Regions from separate parts of the Erwinia sp. HR93 genome, predicted to be linked through region 2. Evidence: predicted binding sites of a transcription regulator. Region 2 holds the regulator's gene; each other region holds the start of a gene.

Region 1 (3,281 bases), 660 kb from region 2:
AATGGAGATAAAACGCCGTGAGGGCATCAATTTTAATGGGCGTGCGGGCGGGTTTGCCTGCCATTTGAGGTGTAAAGCCATACGCCAGTATTTGTGAAGCAAATCACTTAGTGATGCATAAATAAGAGTAATTTGTTTCATTACAGGTGAGATGTATCACGTAATTACGCGGCAGGCCCGGTTAGAGTAGACGCCTTATTTTCCCACAGTGATTTCAAGGAGCGCGCTATGTCAGCGACTGACGTTTTCCATTTGGGCCTGACTCAGGGTGATTTACAGGGTGCAACGCTTGCCATTGTGCCGGGCGATCCACAGCGGGTGGAAAAAATAGCGGCATTAATGGATAACCCCGTATTGCTTGCTTCGCACCGCGAGTTTACGACCTGGCGTGCACAGATAGACGGTAAGTCCATCATCGTATGTTCCACAGGGATTGGCGGCCCTTCTACCTCGATAGCCGTTGAAGAATTAGCGCAGTTGGGGATTCGCACTTTTTTACGCGTGGGAACCACCGGAGCTATCCAGCCGAATATCAGTGTGGGCGATGTGCTGGTTACTACGGCTTCTGTGCGCCTGGACGGTGCCAGCCTGCACTTTGCGCCTCTCGAATACCCGGCGGTTGCAGATTTTACCTGCACCACCGCGCTGGTAGAGGCAGCCAGGGCCGCCGGTGCGGTAACGCATATTGGCGTGACGGCGTCTTCCGATACTTTTTATCCAGGCCAGGAGCGCTATGATACCTTTTCTGGTCGCGTAGAGCGGCGTTTTAAAGGTTCAATGGCTGAATGGCAGGCGATGGGCGTGATGAATTATGAAATGGAATCCGCGACGCTGTTAACCATGTGCGCGAGTCAGGGATTGCGCGCCGGTATGATAGCCGGGGTCATTGTTAATCGTACTCAGCAAGAAATCCCGGATGCGCAATTGATGAAACAAACGGAAGGCCACGCGATAAATATTGTGGTTGAGGCCGCGCGCCGTCTGCTTTAATTTCGCCCGCTCGGTGGCGCGTAAGCTGAGACGCGCCATCGACTTAATCGTATGTCTCGTCCCCATATTCTGACTCAGCATAGGTTGATACCAGGTAGCTCGCCCGCGCGCTGGCAGCGGTTTGCTCTGGCAGAAAACGCGGGTTGGTTTTGTCAGATGCGCGCCTAAAAGGCGCTTTTTAACGCTCTTTGCCAATTCTGCGGCGTAGAATCATGCGCTTGCCGCCCGTAAATATTTTTACTCCGCGTGTACCTATATTGCTTGTTGAGGACATCCTTGGTTTGCGCTCCTGCGAAATATATTTTCCTGGCGCGGTAAGAGTACCGCGCTTTTTTGCGCGGCTTTACGCAGAAAAGCGCTTTTCATCTGGACATCCATACAGCACAATTTTACTTTGATTAAAGCCTCGCCCTCTGCTGGAGGGCGGTAAACTCGCATTCTGGAGGCGGAGTGGACAACTCATTACTGCTCGTTATCATCATGGTGCTTGCAGGCGTTGGTGCCGGTTGGTTGCTGGCCAGCCTGCGCGCGGCGCAAAAACTGGCGCTGGAGCATACCGCCCAGCGCGAGCTTTACGGCGAACTGATGGCGGCGCGGCAGCAGCTTCAGCAGGCTGAATATTGGCATGAAGAGTGTGAGCGTCTAAACGGTGAGCTGCGCCACCAGCTGGAGATCAACGGGGTACAGGAAGCCGATCTGCGTGAACTGAGCACGCGACTTGAAGAAACGCGTATTAACGCGGAAGAAAAAGTCCGGCAGATGATGAGCAGCGAACACCGCCTGAGCGAGCAGTTTGAAAACCTCGCGCATCGGATTTTTGAACAGAATAGCCGGCGGGTGGATGAGCAAAATCGCCAAAGCCTGCAGGGGCTACTTACACCGCTGCGGGAGCAGTTAGACGGTTTTCGGCGCCAGGTGCAGGATAGCTTTGGTCAGGAAGCGCGGGAGCGGCACACGCTGACTCATGAGATCCGCAATCTGCAACAGCTTAACGCCAGAATGGCTCAGGAAGCCGTCAATCTCACCCAGGCATTAAAAGGTAATAACAAAACCCAGGGAAATTGGGGAGAAGTGGTGCTTGGCCGCGTGCTGGAGGCCTCGGGGCTGCGCGAAGGCCATGAATATGATCTGCAAGTAAATATTCAGCGCGAAGACGGTAGCCGGATGCAGCCGGATGTCATTGTACGCCTGCCCCAAGGCAAAGACGTGGTGATTGATGCAAAAATGACGCTGGTGGCCTGGGAGCGTTTCTTTAACGCTGAAGAAGAGTACGCGCGGGAGCAGGCGCTTTCAGAGCATATTGCCGCGATTCGCCAGCATATTCGCTCGCTGGGGAGTAAAGATTACCAGTGCTTGCCAGGGGTAAAATCTCTTGATTATGTACTGATGTTTATCCCGATTGAGCCGGCGTTTTTGGCGGCAATAGACAAACAGCCTGAGCTGATAAATGAAGCGCTACAGCGCAATATTATGCTAGTCAGCCCCACTACGCTGCTGGTGGCGCTACGGACTATTGCCAATCTCTGGCGCTATGAACACCAAAGCCGTAATGCCCAACGTATCGCCGATCGGGCGGCGCGTCTCTATGATAAAATGCGGCTGTTTGTCGATGATATGTCTGCTATCGGCAATAACCTGGATAAAGCGCAGGATACCTACCGGCAGGCAATGAAAAAGTTGGCCAGTGGGCGCGGAAATATTCTGGTCCAGGCCGAGGCTTTCCGTGAACTCGGCGTTGAAATCAAGAGAGAAATCAATCCAGAATTGTCTGCCCGGGCGAAACTGGATGGCGACAATGCCGCTATTGCACCCGGAGAGCGGTATGACACCCAGGTTGAACCAGAAATCACCCCAGCGCGCCGTGCAGCGGGTGATATCTGATAAGGTATACCCTGCGTGGCGCTGAATCATAGGGCAACACGGTGCAATCTGTTACACTCCTTCAAATATTTTTCAACAAGCAGGCATTGAGATGGCTGGAGATTCGCAGGATACGACGCATTTTGGTTTCCGTACCGTTGCAAAAACGCAAAAGGCGGACATGGTAGCGCAAGTCTTTCACTCCGTTGCGGCAAAATACGATGTAATGAACGACCTGATGTCGTTTGGCATTCACCGGTTATGGAAACGCTTCACTATTGATTGCAGCGGCGTGCGTCGCGGTCAGCGCGTATTAGACCTGGCCGGAGGCACCGGGGATTTAACGGCTAAATTTTCGCGTTTAGTTGGTGAAACGGGCAGTGTCGTGCTGGCTGATATCAATGATTCCATGTTAAAGATGGGGCGTGAGA
Region 2 (3,281 bases):
GGCCGGCGTGCTAAGCCAGCGGATCTCCAGAAAACGACGCGCCTGATATAAAACATTTTCATTGCCGCCCACCGCATGCAAAGCCAGGTCAATCAGTGGAGTACGTAACGCAACGATAGCAACCCCTGCGCTTAACGCCAGCATCATAGGCTGAGCTAAAGCGCGCGCCAGCGCCGGGATATCTTTAGCCCCCCACGCCTGAGCGGTCAGCCCCGTCGTGCTCATACGTAAAAAAAGCAGCAGCATAAACAGGAAGCTGGTCGTGGTTGCTCCCACGGCTACGCCGGCCAAATAATCTGGCGAATCAAGATGGCCGATAACGGCGGTATCCACCAGCCCCAGCAGCGGTACAGTGATATTGGAAAAAATCATCGGCAGCGCCAGCCGCCACAGTGCTTTATCTGTTTTATGGAAAAAAGGCATCGTCCAGCCCATTTATAATGATTTATCTTCTCCTGCTGCGAACAGCAGGCTTCATGGTTCTAAACTACCCGATCGGGCGTAGCGCAGGCGTAACATGGCAAATGATTGCGCGCGCTTTAGTGCCCCTGCATTCAGCCAGATATTCACAAGTTAGCGTGGTGCTCTCAATAAAGCTAAATAGACCGGGCCGCAAAGTGTATCCAATTTAACGGCAAATAACGTTCTTAAGTTCAGGCAGCATTGTTGAGATGAATATTAAAAAGCTTAAATAGAGGTCAGTAACGCCTCGGACACTGAAACAACCTGTGAATAAGCGGGATAAGGTAAGTATGATGGCTCTATCAAATACATCACCAGCGCTTTCTTCCTGACAAGAAAAGCGACCGGCTAATAAGATAAGCATCTGGCAGGCACGGAAGATATACGCATCCGGAAGATATGTACATTAATCCCAGACGAATGCGTATATCAGAGCACCTTCCACCGTATAAGCTGGAGCGCAGGCTAAAACTATTGTGCAAAGGAATTACCGGGCGAAGGCCGTGCGTGCAGGCAAATAACCTGCCACACACCGCCATAATTTACCTGCTTCAGTTAACCCGCATCCCTTTGCTTATCGACTCTGCATCGGCCGGCTATGTTTCCCTTCCCCTGTCGTTTTCATCTCAGCGCAGCGCTGAAAAAGTAGAGTTCGCCGCGCAGCATCCTGCCCTGAAATTACGGTGCGCCTGGCAACGTCTGACGTTGAGGAAACTACTCTGATTGTAATAGCTGACACACTGCGCGCCGCCTGTGGGCTGGCAGCACGCGAATAAAAGCGCCGACAGGATGGCTGGCGCTTAATCCAAATATACCGCAGATAATAGCCAGGAAGGCTTAGTGTTTTAAAACGGTTAGAGCCATTCGCCGTTGCGAATAACGCCGACGGCCAAGCCCTCAATGCTAAAGTTTTGCGAACGCAAATCCACTTCAATCGGCTCGAAGTCACTGTTTTCTGGCAGTAGCCAGACAACATTTCCCTGTTTTTTTAACCGCTTCACCGTGACCTCGTCTTCAATACGAGCAACTACTACCTGACCATTGCGTGCTTCCTGGGTTTTATGTACGGCAAGTAAGTCACCGTCCATAATACCGATATCTTTCATCGACATACCGCTCACGCGCAGGAGAAAATCAGCGCCAGGCCTGAATAAAGAAGGATCAACCTGATAGTGCCCTTCAATATGCTGCTGCGCCAGCAGCGGCTCTCCGGCGGCAACGCGCCCTACCAGCGGAAGGCCTGCTTCTTCTTCCACCATCAGTCGAATACCACGGGAGGCACCAGAGACGATTTCAATTACGCCTTTCCGCGCCAGCGCCTTTAAATGCTCTTCCGCGGCATTCGGAGAACGAAATCCAAGCTGCTTAGCAATCTCTGCCCGCGTTGGCGGCATACCCGTCTGGCTAATATGCTCCCGGATGAGGTCAAAAACCTCCTGCTGTCTGGCCGTTAACGCTTTCATTTCGCCCCCTGGTTGTATATACAGTTATGCTGTGAGTATATACAGCGCAATACGTTAAGGGAACCATAATTCAGCAAAAACCAGCGACTTATCGCAATACCGGGCGAATCAATAAAAGCGTTGCCACAATAATGAGATCCAGACAAAAGCGGCGAGCAGCATCGCAATGAATACCGCCGCCGATCCCATATCCTTCGCGCGGCCAGAAAGTTCATGCTTTTCAGTACCGATACGATCAACCACTGCTTCAATGGCGCTATTAAGAATTTCAACGATCATAATAAGTACCACGGATCCAATAAGCAGCACGCGCGTTAACGCATCAATATCCAGCCAGCAGGCGATGATTATGCCCGCGACCGCCAGTAATGTTTCCTGACGAAAGGCCGCCTCATTGCGCCATGCGGCGCGAAGCCCCTTCCAGGAATAGCCGGCAGCCTTGATAATACGGGTAATACCGGTGGTACTATTAGCCATGAAAAAACCCTTTTTTAAAATTTGCGTCCTGGCGAAAAAGCCGTAAATACAGCAATGTCGCAGAATTTATATGCTATTTCTGGTATGCTGCGCCGTAATGACGCTCTTCACTCAGAGGCTTAACATTGTCTATGGTAGACTGGCCCCACTTTTTCTATAAGTTGCTTAATTTACCACTAAGTTTGCTGGTAAAAAGTAAATTAGTTCCTGAAGATCCCTGCGCTGAGCTGGGGCTCGATATCTCCAGACCGATAATTTATGTCTTACCGTACAATTCAAAAGCGGACATTCTGACGCTTCGTGAACAGTGTCTGGCGCACGATCTGCCCGATCCCTTCGATCCGCTTGAGGTTGATGGCATTGTTTTACCGCGCTACGTATTTGTCCACGACGGACCGCGCGTATTTACTTATTACACGCCAAAAGAAGAGTCGATAAAACTGTTTCATGATTATCTGGATCTTCACCGGCGCAACCCTAATCTGGATATCCAATTGGTGCCGGTTTCCGTTATGTTCGGGCGCTCGCCCGGGCGTGAAAAAGGAGAATCAAATCCTCCTTTACGCATGCTTAATGGTATTCAGAAATTTTTTGCGGTGCTGTGGCTGGGCCGCGATAGCTTTGTCCGTTTTTCCACGCCCGTCTCGCTGCGCTGGATGGCCACGGAACACGGCACCGATAAAAGCATCGCGCAGAAACTGCTGCGCGTTGCGCGTATGCACTTCGCCCGCCTCCGTTTAGCCGCCGTAGGGCCGCGCCTTCCTGCTCGCCAGGATCTGTTTAATAAACTCCTTTCATCCCGGGCTATCGCTCGGGCGGTCGAGGATGAAGCTCGCAGCAAAAAAATTTCGCATGAAAAAGCGCAGCAAAATGCCATTG
Region 3 (3,281 bases), 1.5 Mb from region 2:
TATGGCGCTTAAGTGACCTTGTCCAGCCGGTGCTACCTACGTAGCATCATTTGAATACCGGGACTTTATGCGCTGATGGGGAAAAACTGATACACTGCGTCCCTGATAACGCACTGTGGTTTGTGCCCCTTTAATCAGCCGCTTTCTCCGGCTGTCGATATCCCCCTGGAAACTACACCGGTCCCCCGGTCAGGGCGGTTCTGGAGTTGTTATGTCTTTTGATTCTCTTGGGTTAAACGCTGATATCCTGCGTGCGGTAGCGGAACAGGGCTACCATGAGCCGACGCCGATTCAGCGTCAGGCGATCCCTGTCGTTCTGCGCGGGCGCGATCTGATGGCCAGCGCGCAAACGGGCACGGGAAAAACAGCGGGTTTTACGCTGCCGTTACTTCAATTACTGTCGCAGAAAGCCCCGCATCAAAAAGGGCGCCGTCCGGTGCGCGCGCTGATTTTGACGCCAACGCGCGAGCTGGCGGCACAGGTAGGGGAGAATGTGCGTGAATACAGTAAATATTTAGATATTCGCTCGCTGGTCGTGTTCGGTGGCGTCAGTATTAACCCGCAAATGATGAAACTGCGCAGCGGGGTTGATGTATTAATAGCCACACCGGGGCGTTTGCTCGATCTTGAACATCAGAATGCGGTGAAGCTTGATAGCATTGAGATTCTGGTGCTGGATGAAGCGGATCGTATGCTGGATATGGGATTTATTCACGATATTCGCCGCGTACTGGCGAAGCTGCCTCCGCGCCGACAGAATCTTCTGTTTTCCGCCACCTTTTCCGATGAGATTAAGCAACTGGCGGAAAAGCTATTGCACAATCCTGAGGAGGTTGCCGTTGCGCGCCGCAACACGGCTTCGGAACAGGTTACTCAGCACGTCCATTTTGTCGATAAAAAACGCAAGCGCGAACTGTTATCACTCATGATAGGACAAGGAAACTGGCGGCAAGTCCTGGTGTTTACGCGCACCAAACACGGCGCAAACCACCTGGCGGAGCAGTTAAGTAAAGATGGAATCACCGCGGCGGCTATCCACGGTAATAAAAGCCAGGGCGCACGTACGCGGGCGCTGGCGAACTTTAAGTCCGGGGATATCCGCGTATTGGTGGCGACCGATATCGCCGCGCGCGGCCTGGATATCGAAGAACTGCCGTATGTAGTGAACTATGAATTGCCCAATGTGCCGGAAGACTATGTTCACCGGATTGGGCGAACCGGACGCGCTGCGGCAACCGGCGAAGCGCTGTCGCTGGTGTGCGTTGATGAACATAAACTACTGCGTGATATTGAGCGGCTATTAAAGCGCGAGATCCCACGTATTGCCCTGCCGGGATTTGAGCCGGATCCGTCGATTAAAGCGGAACCTATCCAAAATGGCCGTCAGGGACGTGGCGGCGGCCGTGGACAAGGGCAGGGGCCGGGAAGAGGTCAGGCTCAGGGAAAACGCCCGGAACGCAGCGCTCAGTCGCCGCGTTCACGCACAGAAGGGCAATCGCGCAGCGCGCGCCCTGAAGGTGACAGACCTCGCCGTCCGCGCCGCTCTGGCGGCAATTCGCAATAACGACGGTTATTTTCGGCCATCGAACCATGTGCTATTTGCCGCCTGCGGGAGGCAATTTTGTTTTATTGCCCGGACCGACTGCGGCGCGCAATAACGCCCGTAATGTCGCCTATCGATAAAAAAGAAGGTATCTCATGCCGCTTAAAAGTGGGACAATAGTGGCTGTTTATACAGTATTTACGGTTCACTATGGCACTTTCGGCGGCGCAAAAGGCGCAAATTGGCGCCTGGTATAAGGCGCTTCAGCAGCAAATCCCCGATTTTATCCCTCGCGCTCCCCAGCGTCAGATGATAGCCGAAGTGGCTAAAACGCTGGCGGGCGAAGAAGGGCGCCATTTAGCGATAGAGGCGCCAACCGGCGTCGGGAAAACGCTTTCTTACCTTATTCCCGGCATTGCGATAGCGCGCGATGAGCAAAAAACGCTGGTGGTCAGTACCGCGAACGTAGCTCTGCAGGATCAGCTTTTTACCAAAGATTTGCCGCTCCTGAGCACGATAATTCCTGGCTTAAAATTCACCGCCGCCTTTGGGCGGCGTCGCTACGCATGTCCCCGCAATCTGGCAGCGCTGGCGGCGCCGGAAGATAATGCTCAACGTACGCTGCTGGATTTTCTCGAAGATGAAGTGCCGGCAAGCCAGGCAGAGCAAAAACTGTGTACCACCCTAAAAACCGCGCTCGACGGCGGGCGCTGGGATGGTCTGCGCGATCGCGCTGAGCTGGAGGTTGAAGACGCGCTTTGGGCGCGGATTAGTACCGATAAAGCAAGCTGCCTGGGGGTAAATTGCCCGTGGTTCAAAAGCTGCCCTTTCTTTATTGCCCGGCGTGAAATCAGCGAAGCGGAAGTCGTTGTGGCGAATCATGCGCTGGCGATCGCCGCGCTGGAAAGTGATGCGGTATTGCCGCCGGCAAAAAATATGCTGCTGGTCCTTGATGAAGGGCACCATTTGCCAGAAGTCGCGCGTGATGCGCTGGAGGTTAGCGCGGAGATTACGCCGGGGTTTACCAAACTGCAGCTCGATTTATTCATTAAGCTGATTGCCTCCTGTCTTGCGCTGCATCGCCCGAAGCGGCTTCCTCCGCTGGCGGTGCCGGAACGGCTCGCCCAATGCGCAGATGAGATTGTTGAGCGACTGTCAGAAGCGGTGCGTATTTTGGCGCAATTATTGCCCGGAGAAGAGAACGCTGAATATCGTTTTGCTTTAGGAATATTGCCCGATGAATTAACCGTTCACGCCCAGAGGCTGGCAAAACTTACCGACGGATTACGCGGGCTGGCAGAGGCATTGGTTAATGATTTAAGCGAAAGAACCGGTCAGTATGATATTGCGCGACTGCACCGTTTGATCCTGCAGCTTAACCGGGCGCTGGGGTATTTTGAAACACAGACCCGGCTTTGGACGCTGGCCGCGATGGCACAGGCGTCCGGCGCGCCGGTCTGTAAATGGATAACCCGAGAGCGGCGAGAGGGGCATCAACATTGGTTTTTGCACTGCGCGGGGATCCGCGTTAGTGAGCAGTTAGAAAAGCTGCTCTGGCGCAGCGTGCCGCATATTATTATTACCTCTGCAACCCTGCGCTCCCTGAACAGCTTTTCCCGCTTTCAGGAAATGAGCGGGCTGAAACTTCAGGCCGGCGATAGATTTTTGGCGCTGGATTCCCCGTTTAATCACGTAGAACAGGGGCGGCTATTGATTCCGCAAATGCGCAATGAACCGC

What was found. Region 2 encodes LexA, which represses DNA repair genes until DNA is damaged. Its sites were predicted from a motif close to TNCTGTATGTACATACAGNA; they were not measured.
Region 1: a site for LexA is predicted at 1,355-1,374, ahead of rmuC (DNA recombination protein RmuC). Genes of this name have one in related genera too.
Region 3: a site for LexA is predicted at 1,721-1,740, ahead of dinG (ATP-dependent DNA helicase DinG). Genes of this name have one in related genera too.

Annotation. Positions count from the first base shown of each region.
Region 1 covers NZ_JAXUDP010000001.1:418,709-421,989, reverse strand. The annotation lists gene udp (uridine phosphorylase) at 229-990, shown strand; gene rmuC (DNA recombination protein RmuC) at 1,471-2,871, shown strand; gene ubiE (bifunctional demethylmenaquinone methyltransferase/2-methoxy-6-polyprenyl-1,4-benzoquinol methylase UbiE) at 2,963-3,281, shown strand, end outside.
Region 2 covers NZ_JAXUDP010000001.1:1,076,278-1,079,558, reverse strand. The annotation lists gene dinF (MATE family efflux transporter DinF) at 1-423, opposite strand, end outside; gene SFA31_RS05115 (hypothetical protein) at 970-1,185, shown strand; gene lexA (transcriptional repressor LexA) at 1,317-1,925, opposite strand; gene SFA31_RS05105 (diacylglycerol kinase) at 2,034-2,402, opposite strand; gene plsB (glycerol-3-phosphate 1-O-acyltransferase PlsB) at 2,534-3,281, shown strand, end outside.
Region 3 covers NZ_JAXUDP010000001.1:2,574,098-2,577,378, forward strand. The annotation lists gene rhlE (ATP-dependent RNA helicase RhlE) at 212-1,564, shown strand; gene dinG (ATP-dependent DNA helicase DinG) at 1,754-3,281, shown strand, end outside.